3 regions of the Peribacillus sp. B-H-3 genome follow, and region 2 is predicted to be linked to each of the others. Evidence: riboswitches for the same ligand, from Rfam matches in the RefSeq annotation. Region 2 holds a riboswitch; each other region holds the start of a gene.
What was found. A riboswitch is a leader RNA that binds a small molecule or an ion and turns the genes downstream of it on or off. The one in region 2 is predicted to bind S-adenosylmethionine.

Region 1: it holds a riboswitch for S-adenosylmethionine, as region 2 does, so the genes downstream of both, ACN6MY_RS06905 (phosphoadenylyl-sulfate reductase) here and metK (methionine adenosyltransferase) in region 2, are expected to answer to the same signal.
Region 3: it holds a riboswitch for S-adenosylmethionine, as region 2 does, so the genes downstream of both, ACN6MY_RS05025 (sugar ABC transporter substrate-binding protein) here and metK (methionine adenosyltransferase) in region 2, are expected to answer to the same signal.

The regions. Positions count from the first base shown of each region.
Region 1 is NZ_CP183879.1:1,398,980-1,402,259, forward strand. It holds gene ACN6MY_RS06895 (MFS transporter) at 1-511, shown strand, start outside; gene ACN6MY_RS06900 (DUF2515 family protein) at 588-1,691, opposite strand; SAM riboswitch class I at 1,892-1,998, shown strand; gene ACN6MY_RS06905 (phosphoadenylyl-sulfate reductase) at 2,187-2,906, shown strand; gene sat (sulfate adenylyltransferase) at 2,954-3,280, shown strand, end outside.
Region 2 is NZ_CP183879.1:4,364,497-4,367,776, forward strand. It holds gene ACN6MY_RS21690 (gamma carbonic anhydrase family protein) at 44-565, shown strand; gene metK (methionine adenosyltransferase) at 728-1,930, opposite strand; SAM riboswitch class I at 2,165-2,323, opposite strand; gene pckA (phosphoenolpyruvate carboxykinase (ATP)) at 2,800-3,280, shown strand, end outside.
Region 3 is NZ_CP183879.1:1,024,911-1,028,190, reverse strand. It holds gene ACN6MY_RS05030 (sugar ABC transporter ATP-binding protein) at 1-880, opposite strand, end outside; gene ACN6MY_RS05025 (sugar ABC transporter substrate-binding protein) at 927-2,000, opposite strand; SAM riboswitch class I at 2,388-2,547, opposite strand; gene pepF (oligoendopeptidase F) at 2,669-3,280, opposite strand, start outside.

The DNA.
Region 1 (3,280 bases), 1.7 Mb from region 2:
ATTAAAGTATAAATTGGAGCCTAATCATTATGAAGAGTATTCCATCGTTCTCGGAATTGTGTTTGGAGCAGGCGTGCTGGCTGGCAGTGTAATTGCTTCCATGCTTGCACAGAAGTTGAAGCTTTATAAAATGCTGGTGCTCGGTTTATTGCTGTCTGGGGCAGCAACAGCATGGGGGGCGTTAGTTCCTTCCACTATGCTATATTTAATCAGCTCTGGAGCGGTAGCCTTATCTCTTCCAATGATCAATGTAGCGATTGGTGGATGGATGCCAAGCATTGTTGATCCCAAGATGATGGGAAGGGTACAGGGCTGGGTCAATCCCCTGATGATGATGGCCCAATCGGTTACCCTGCTTTTAATTGCAGGCTTTTATCCTAAATATATTACAGTTGAATCGTTATTCTGGCTTGTCGGATCCTGCCTGTTCCTAGTTGGTATATTCTACAGCATCATCTTGCCAAGGTTCATAAAGAAAAATGCTCCACTACAAACCGGAGTCCATGCCTGAAAAACTTTGCGTTTCCTGATCAAGGAAACGGATTTTCTTTTGATGCAAAAAATGTTAAAAAGTGCAGTACGGGGCTTTATATAATGGCCTTTATTTCATTGATTAGCTGCAGCTGGCGGAGGTTATTTATCACGGTTTCTGTTATGTCCAGTTTTTTCATGGCAGGCAGCTCTATAAGGTCATCCATGCAGTCCTCATTTTTAAACCAGTCAAGCATAGGAATAATCGGGAGCGGTTCATCCGGCCATGCTTCCGTTAAGCTGGGGCTGTGAATTTTGCCTTGCTGCTTATTTTCCCCGAATATATAGGGCCAATAATCCGCTCTTGATCCTGTATGAGGGATTGACTTTGAAAAGTGATAAATTCCTTTGTGAATTTCAGGATACTGAAAGAGGATTGCGTACAGCTTCTTGCCTGTCATAATTCGATTGGACAAATCGGCAAAGCGTTTTACTGTGAGGCCGGTCAGGGAGCTTGGTGCCGTTTTTTTATAGGAAAATGGAAAAATGACTGTAGTGAAACCTAAAAATTCCTGGAGCTGAAAATCAATTCTCTGAAGAACTTCTCCATGGCTGGTACGCTTTAATATGCGATCTTCAAGCATCCTTTGTTCATTTATTATCATGGCAGCAGTGAGCAGGGGAGGATTTTTCTCTGCCGCGAACATTTCCCAGATTGGATGCATAAATCGGGAAATATGAAAGATGTTGAGAAGCTTCCTGAGCTTAAAGGGTTTTTCTTTATAGATTTCATATAACAGGAGCTGCGGATAGGCATCTGAAAAGATGGCTGCATTTGCATGCTCTAAAAAGCGGAAGAATATTTGCTGATCATCCTTGCCGAAAAGATGGTTCATGCTCTCCCCTTTTAAATCTGTCATATGATATCCGCCGTTTCTGGATACCAAATGGGCAAGCAGGGACCAATGGAGTTCCGGATTTCTTTCATAGCAATCAAGATAAGCGTTCGTTCGGGTCAGGTTATTCCGATTCGCTTGTTTGGTTTCTTCCCGTACCTTGCTTACAATTGCTGTTTCGTGAGGCAGGAGGCCTTTATCGATTTCTGCAGGAAAAGCCAATTCTTTTTTTATAAGAGTGTTTAACACAGTGAATGTCTGGGGGTTCAGCAGGTTTTTTGAGGCTTCATTTTTTTTCTGGGCTGAAGCCTTGATATAATTCAAAAGTGTCTTTATCGGAAAAATGTAAATTCCCCCTTAAAATTAACGCATGATGCAATATATGTGAAATGCAAAATGAAAGGTCCAAAATGGCGTCCTTCGGCATAGTAATATTTTTAAGAAAATAATTAATAATATCCAAGTAAATGAATGAGATAACTTATTGACATATCTTCCTGTTGTGTTATTATTTTTAATAATCAAACTTATCTAGAGAGACTGAGGGAATTGGCCCGATGATGTCCGGCAACCTGCATAGCATGCAAGGTGCCAATTCCAACAAAATGTGATGCATTTTGGGAGATAAGGTATATGTTTATATGACATTGCCTGTAAAAATCTTTCCAAAGCGAAAGATTTTTTTTTATAAAAAGTCTCTGTTATCACAAATGAATAAAAGACAGCTGACTAGACAACTAGAGGCGGTATTAGCGGGTTCTGTTAATGCTGCCTTTTTTTATTCAAAAATCAGGAATGAACAATAAAAGGAGGCTGTTTATGGGCAATAGCATATTGGTGTATCAGAATTTTGATGAACATGCCCCTGTTGATTTTCCAGCAGGCAGTGAAACGAAAGGAGCCCTTGAAGTTTTAGATTGGGCCTATAAAACCTATGCTGATGAATTGGTATATGCCTGCAGTTTCGGAATAGAAGGTATTGTTATGATCGATTTGATTTCAAAGATAACGGATAGGGCAAAAATTGTTTTCTTAGATACCGGCCTGCATTTCGAGGAAACGTATCAATTAATTGAAAGGGTAAGTGAAAGGTACCCGAATCTACAGATTGAAATGAAGAAGCCTGAACTGACGCTTGAAGAACAGGCAGAACAATATGGAGCTGAATTATGGAAAAGGGAGCCTGATAAATGCTGCGAACTCAGAAAAATCATTCCCCTGAATGAAGTCCTTTCTATGCCGCTTGCATGGATTTCAGGATTGAGGCGGGAACAATCCCCATCCAGAAGGAATACCCAGTTCTTTAATAAAGACAATAAGTTCAGATCTGTTAAAATATGCCCGCTCATTCATTGGACATGGAAGGATGTTTGGCGGTATGCCCATAAAAATGATCTGCAATATAACATTTTGCATGATAAAGGCTATCCAAGCATTGGCTGTGAAACGTGTACGGCCGCTGCTGTGAATGAAGATGATTTGAGGTCAGGGAGATGGTCGGCCACCGGGAAAACGGAGTGCGGACTCCATACTTCATAAAAGACATGGAAAATAGAATACATGAAAAAAATGGGAGGCCAAAAAACGTGACACTAAGCATACCGCATGGAGGAACACTAATCAATAAGTGGAATCCCCATTATGATACAGCACATATAAAAAAAGAAATAGAGCTTGATGCTATTTCATTAAGTGATCTTGAATTGATTGGAACAGGGGGCTTCAGCCCGATTGAGGGATTTTTGACACAAAAGGATTATGATTCCGTGGTTGAAAATATGCGTCTTTTGAACGGAGCGGTGTGGAGCATTCCTATTACTCTTCCCATTTCTAGGAAAACAGCACAAAGCCTGTCAAAAGGAGAAGAAGCAAGGCTGGTCCATGATGGCATCACGTACGGCACCATAATGGTC
Region 2 (3,280 bases):
TCATACATAAAAAACACTCGCTTCGGAAAGGATTTGATTCTTCATGACTATTTACCCATACAAAGGAAAGATACCCGAGATTCATGAAAGCGTTTATCTTGCGGATTACTCAATCATAACCGGAGATGTGAAAATCGGAGAGGAAACGTCCATCTGGTTCAACACGGTCATCCGCGGGGATGTGGCTCCGACAGTCATAGGCAAAAAGGTCAGTATCCAGGACAACAGCGTTCTGCATCAAAGTCCAGGAAATCCACTTATCATTGAAGATGAAGTGACAGTCGGACATCAGGTTACTTTGCACAGCTGTATACTCCGCAGAGGCTCGCTCATCGGGATGGGCTCCATCGTGCTGGACGGAGCGGAAGTCGGCGAAGGTGCATTCATTGGGGCAGGCAGCCTGGTGCCTCAAGGAAAAACCATTCCTCCTAACATGCTCGCTTTTGGCAGGCCCGCTAAAGTGATCCGGGAATTAACAGAAGAAGATAAAAAAGATATGGAGCGGATTGTCCGGGAATATGCAGAAAAAGGACAGTATTATAAGCATGCTGAAGCCATCGAATAAACATTTTATTATTATTCTTAATACTGGCATAAAATAATCTGACTTTTAAAAGTTAATCTCCCATGAGTTCTGTGAGGCAATCCCAAGTTTACGGAAACAGCCAAAACAAAAAGCTGCCCTCAAAGGCCAGATTCCGGTCTTTAAGGACAGCTTTTTCCTATTTTACGCTTGAGAAGCTTGTTCTTTTAAAGAATCAGCTTTATCAGTACGTTCCCAAGGAAGATCTACGTCAGTACGGCCAAAGTGTCCGTATGCTGCAGTCTGCTTGTAAATCGGGCGGCGAAGATCCAGCATTTTGATGATTCCTGCTGGGCGCAAATCAAAGTTGCTGCGCACAAGATCAACCAAAACATCTTCGCTGATGGTTCCTGTTCCAAATGTATCTACTGAAATGGAAACTGGCTGAGCTACACCGATAGCGTATGCAAGCTGCACTTCAACCTTATCTGCAAGACCTGCAGCAACCAGGTTCTTTGCAACATAACGGGCTGCATATGCTGCTGAACGGTCAACTTTTGTAGCGTCTTTTCCAGAGAAAGCACCGCCGCCGTGGCGTGCATAACCGCCGTAAGTATCTACGATGATTTTGCGTCCTGTTAGACCTGCATCCCCTTGAGGCCCGCCAATTACAAAACGGCCAGTCGGGTTAATGAAATATTTTGTATCCTCATCAATCAATTCACTAGGAACCACGGGATTAATGACATGTTCTTTTAAGTCGCTTTGGATTTGCTCTAAGCTGACTTCAGGAGCATGCTGGGTAGAGATAACGATTGTGTCGATGCGGACTGGTTTATTGTTCTCATCATACTCAACAGTTACCTGTGTTTTGCCGTCCGGGCGAAGGTAATCAAGAACTTCGTCTTTTCGGACTTGAGTCAATCTGTGTGAAAGCTTGTGTGCCAGTGAAATCGGAAGAGGCATAAGCTCTTTGGTTTCATTGCAGGCAAAACCGAACATTAAGCCTTGGTCTCCTGCTCCGATTGCTTCGATTTCTTCATCAGACATTTGTCCTTCACGTGCTTCCAATGCCTGGTCAACACCTTGTGCAATATCTGCAGACTGTTCATCGATTGAACTTAAAACTGCACAAGTTTGGGCATCAAAGCCGAATTTGGCGCGTGTATAGCCAATTCCTGCAATGGTGTCACGCACAATTTTAGGGATGTCTACATATGTAGACGTAGTAATTTCGCCTGCAACCAGTACTAAACCTGTTGTAACTGAGGTTTCACAAGCAACACGGGCATTTGCATCTTTTTCAAGAATTGCATCTAGTATAGAATCTGAAATTTGGTCACAAATCTTATCCGGATGGCCTTCTGTAACAGATTCAGAAGTAAATAGACGACGTTTCTTTGACATCTTATTTCCTCCTTAGAGTATGGTATGTTTTAGTTTTGAGCCGGCAGGATTTCACTGCCTTTTCATCACTTGTTTTGACGGAGCTCATTCCCTTATTAGTTCCAATAATAAATGCAGAAAAATAACAATATGACACTCACATGCACTCTTTCATTAGAACAAAGGCATGAAAAATGCATAAAAACCTTTCCAGGTTGGTGAGGAAAGGTTTGTTGTCTGACATCTATCCTTTCACTCTTATCGTTCAAGGGTTTCTTAGCCTTGCATCAGGTTAGCACCATCGCTAAAATTCCACTTGTTATAATCATCCAAATCATTCAGATGAGTCAAGTTTAATAATAGCAGGTTGCTGGGTTTCATCGGGCCTGTCCCTCCGCCAACTCGGGATAAGAGAATCCGTACAAGGTAAAATAATAACGTAAGAAGTCGAATCATGTCAACTCTTTTTTCTTGTCATTTCCGCCCTGATTGTTCGATCATCGTACGGTGTGATCGATCCCCTCTTTTTTTATTTCCAGCAAGTCCTGTTTCATTCTGCCCGGCCGCTTATTCTATAATTCAATCTTTGTTTAGGCCTATGTTTATTTTCTCCTCACTTTTTTAGCAAAGTCTGGTGGTATAAGACGCCGCCGGCAGTGGAAAAATCAGGCAAGTTTCACAGTCATAATTTACTCAATTCACCCTTCAAACAACGCAGAATTCCCGGGTCAAACAGGCAAAATCCCCTGTCTTTAAACTTTCCAAAACCATCAAATTTAGTCATTAAAAAAAGGCCATAAAAAGTTAGTGATTAGTATAGATTAATAGTCTTAATGTGTTATACTATTTTATATTGAACATTAAATATGATAAAGGAAGGTACCTCTTACATGAATTCCGTAGACATTTCAAATGAACTGCATCAACTATTATCCGGAAGCAACGTACATGTACAGCTTTCTGTTCCGCAGCTTGTGGAAAAAGTATTAAACCGCAAAGAAGGAGTCCTTACTTCAACCGGTGCCGTGAAAGCGCAAACAGGAAAATATACGGGACGCTCACCAAGAGATAAATATATAGTAAAGGAAGATTCAGTCACTGATAAAGTGGACTGGGGCACTGTCAATCAGCCGATTGCCAAAGAAGTCTTCCTTAAGCTTTATGATAAAGTAATCAGCCATTTAAAAGAAAAAGAAGAAGTTTTTGTTTTCAAAGGCTTTGCAGGTGCTGATGAAAAGACCCGCCTGCCTATTCAAATCATAAACGAATATGCCTGGCACAATTTGTTTGCCCATCAATTATTCATCCGGCCAAATGAAGAAGAGCTGCGCGGACATAATTCTGAATTCACTGTTATCTCAGCCCCGGATT
Region 3 (3,280 bases), 1.3 Mb from region 2:
CCCCGACAAGACCCACCACACCGACCACTTCTCCTTTTGAAACAGAGAAAGAAATATCTCTAAGCATCTCATCATCGTCCAAATGCCTGACCTCAAACAGCACATCTCCTATTTTGCTCCCGGATCTTAATAGCTCCATACTCAGCTGGCTGCCGAGCATCTTGTCTACCACTTGCTGCTGGGTGATTTCCGGGGCAAGGAAAGTCCCTGCCGCTTCTCCGTCCCTCATCACCGTAATGCGGTCACAAATTTCAAAAACCTCCGGGAGCCGGTGGGAGATAAAAATACTTGCTACCCCCCGCTTCTTCAGCTTCTGGATGATTTCAAATAAATGCCGTGTTTCTTCAAGCGAAAGAGGGGCTGTTGGCTCATCAAAAATAATGATTTTTGCCTCCCTGACCAGGGCCCGTGCTATCAGGACCATTTGTTTTTCTGCGAGGGTGAGAGCAGACGCCGGCTTATCGGGTGAAATCCCCCCTGCATGAAGCTGAATCAGCGCGTCATGTGCCTGCTTGAGCATCTTTTTCCTTGATACAAACCATTTTCTTTCCGTGGAGAATGAATCCAGCAAAATATTTTCAGCAACTGACAATTGCGGAACAATGGCTGTGTCCACCTCCTGGTAAACGCAATGAATCCCACATTCCTTGGCTTCCTTGGGAGAGCGGAAGTTGACGGTTCTTCCGTCCAATACTATCTCACCGCTGTCCTCAGTGAACACCCCTGAAAGAATTTTAATCAGTGTGCTTTTGCCGGCACCATTTGCTCCGAGCAGCGCATGTACTTCACCTGCTCTCAGCTCGAATTTTGCCTTTTTCAAGGCCTTCACTTGGCCGAATGATTTCGAAATGCTTTTCATCTCCAGCAATTTAGCACTCAATTTATTCTCCCCCTTTCATCAGTCCGCGACTGGGCTTTACATTTCTTTACTTCCCATTTTCCAGGTCTTTGAGTTTTTCTGTATATCCCTGCTCGCTGTGTCCCCAGCCTTTTACATATTTATTGAGCTCTGCTGTCGTAATTTGTTCTGCAGGCAATTCTTCTTTGGTGACGAACACCGGATTTAACTTCACTTTATCAGGCGCGGATCCGGAGCTGAGTTTTTGATAAGCATAACGAACCTGGATTCTTCCGATATCCTTTGGATCAACTGCAGCCGAAGCCACCCATGGGCTGTTTTTATCCTGGATCATTTGAAGATCTTCATCACTCATATCGATTCCATAAACCTTGATATCCGTTCTGCCCGCCTGTTTAATGGCCCGCACCGCCCCTTTGGCAAATTCATCCCAAGCAGCCCATACCGCTGTGATTTGCCCTTTTTTAGGATACTGTTTTAAAATAGCTTCCATTTGCGATTGGGTGTCAAGAGCCGTATTTTGAGTAGCTGCTCCAAAAGCAGAAACCTCTTTTATTCCTGTATTTTTGGCTAAAAAGTCTTTATAGGCAATCTGCCTTCTTTCCATCGGCGCAAATCCCGCAACCCAAATTTTCACGATATTGGCTTTGCCTCCGGAATCCTTGGCCAATTTTTCAAGCGTAGCCTTTGCCATCTGCTGATCCCCTTGCTCAAGAACTGTTACACCCGGTACATTGACTTCAGCATCGAATGCGATAACGGGAATTTTTTTAGCAATGGCCTTTTTCACGCCGTCTGTTAGTGCTTCTTTTGTGCCGTGGTCAATCAAAATGGCATCAAAGCCCTGGTTAATCGCTGCATCAACATTAGAGGACATCTTTGCAAGGTCTCCATCAGAAGTGAATACTGTAACCTTCCCTCCAAATTTTGCAGCCTGCTCCTTCACACCATCAATATATTGTGCAGAAAAAGTACCAAGATTCTGCTGCATAATAAGTGCCACTTTCTTATTTGCAAGCGGATTTTTATCACTTGCTTTTGAATCAGCGGTTGCTTGCTTTCCTACGTGCGGCTGGCACCCTGCCAGCAGCATAATAATAAAAATTAAAGCCATTGATGATTTCCATATATATTTCTTCATTGATTTCTCTCCCTCATAATATTTGAGATTTTCTGACTCCTGGAATTTTCCTTTCAGCTGTATTCCCTCCTGTTTTCCATTTTTAAAGGCTGTTTTTTTAAAGATTGTTGTTTTTTAATGAGTTCTGTGAGGCGAACGCATTGTTCAACCAGGTTGATTGAAGCGTAAGGTGCGAGACTCCTGCTTAGATTTGCGGAAAGGTGAGACCCCGCAGGCGCAGCAGAGGTGGCTCACCGCCCTCCCCGCGGAAAGCCTGGATTATCCAAACTGCTCCCGGAAGCTGCGCGCCTGAATACGGTGACAGGCCAGATTAAACAGAGCCAAAAAATAAAAGCCCCTTTCTGTAAAAGAAAGAGGCTTGAAGAATACAAAAATAGATCTTCTAACCTCTTATCTCTCAGAAAGAATGATCTTTCTGCTGGAATTAGCACCGTGCCCTCTGGTATAAATACCGGCGCATTTTATCACGCGCCCCGTCTCACAACGGAATTACAGTCGGTTGCTGGGCATCATCGGGCCAAATCCCTCCGCCTACTCTGGATAAGAGTTTTAAAGCAAAACATTATTCAATTTTTTTCCTGTGGTGAATATACCATCATCCGATTCTTAATGCAATAGTTTTTAGAAAAATCTTTATTGTCAATAAACTAAAGTCAAGCTTTTGCACATCATTCATATAAAGCAATTAATTCATCAACAAGGGAGCCAACATAGGAAACTGCCTGTTTGATGCATTCCGGCTTCGACATATCTACTCCAGCATGCTTCAGAAGTTCTAGCGGTTTTTTTGTTCCGCCCGCACGCAGGACTTCCAGCCACCTGTCAACAGCCGGCTGGCCCTCCTCCTGGATCATTTGGGCAGCTGCTGTGGATGCGGTCAATCCTGCGGAGTAGGTATACGGATATAAACCCATATAATAATGGGGCTGGCGCATCCAGGTTAAGCTTGCATCTTCATCTATTTCTACAGCATCTCCCCAAAAGCCGGCAAGGACGCTCCCTTTTATTTCAGACAAAGTTTTTGCAGTTAAGGGGTGCCCACTTTCAGCATGCATGTATACTCTTCGCTGATATTCTCCCTCGAGCAAATGTGTCACAAAATTGTGGTAATAGGTTCCAAGCAGCTGCAGGATTATCCAGCGTCTCATCTGTTTATCTTCGGTTTTAGCAAGGAGATGCTTCGCCAAAAGAAGCTCATTTAGTGTAGACGGGGCTTCAACAAAATAAGTTGACGGCCTTGTATTGAATAGCCGCTGATTTTTGTTAGCCAGGTAAAAATG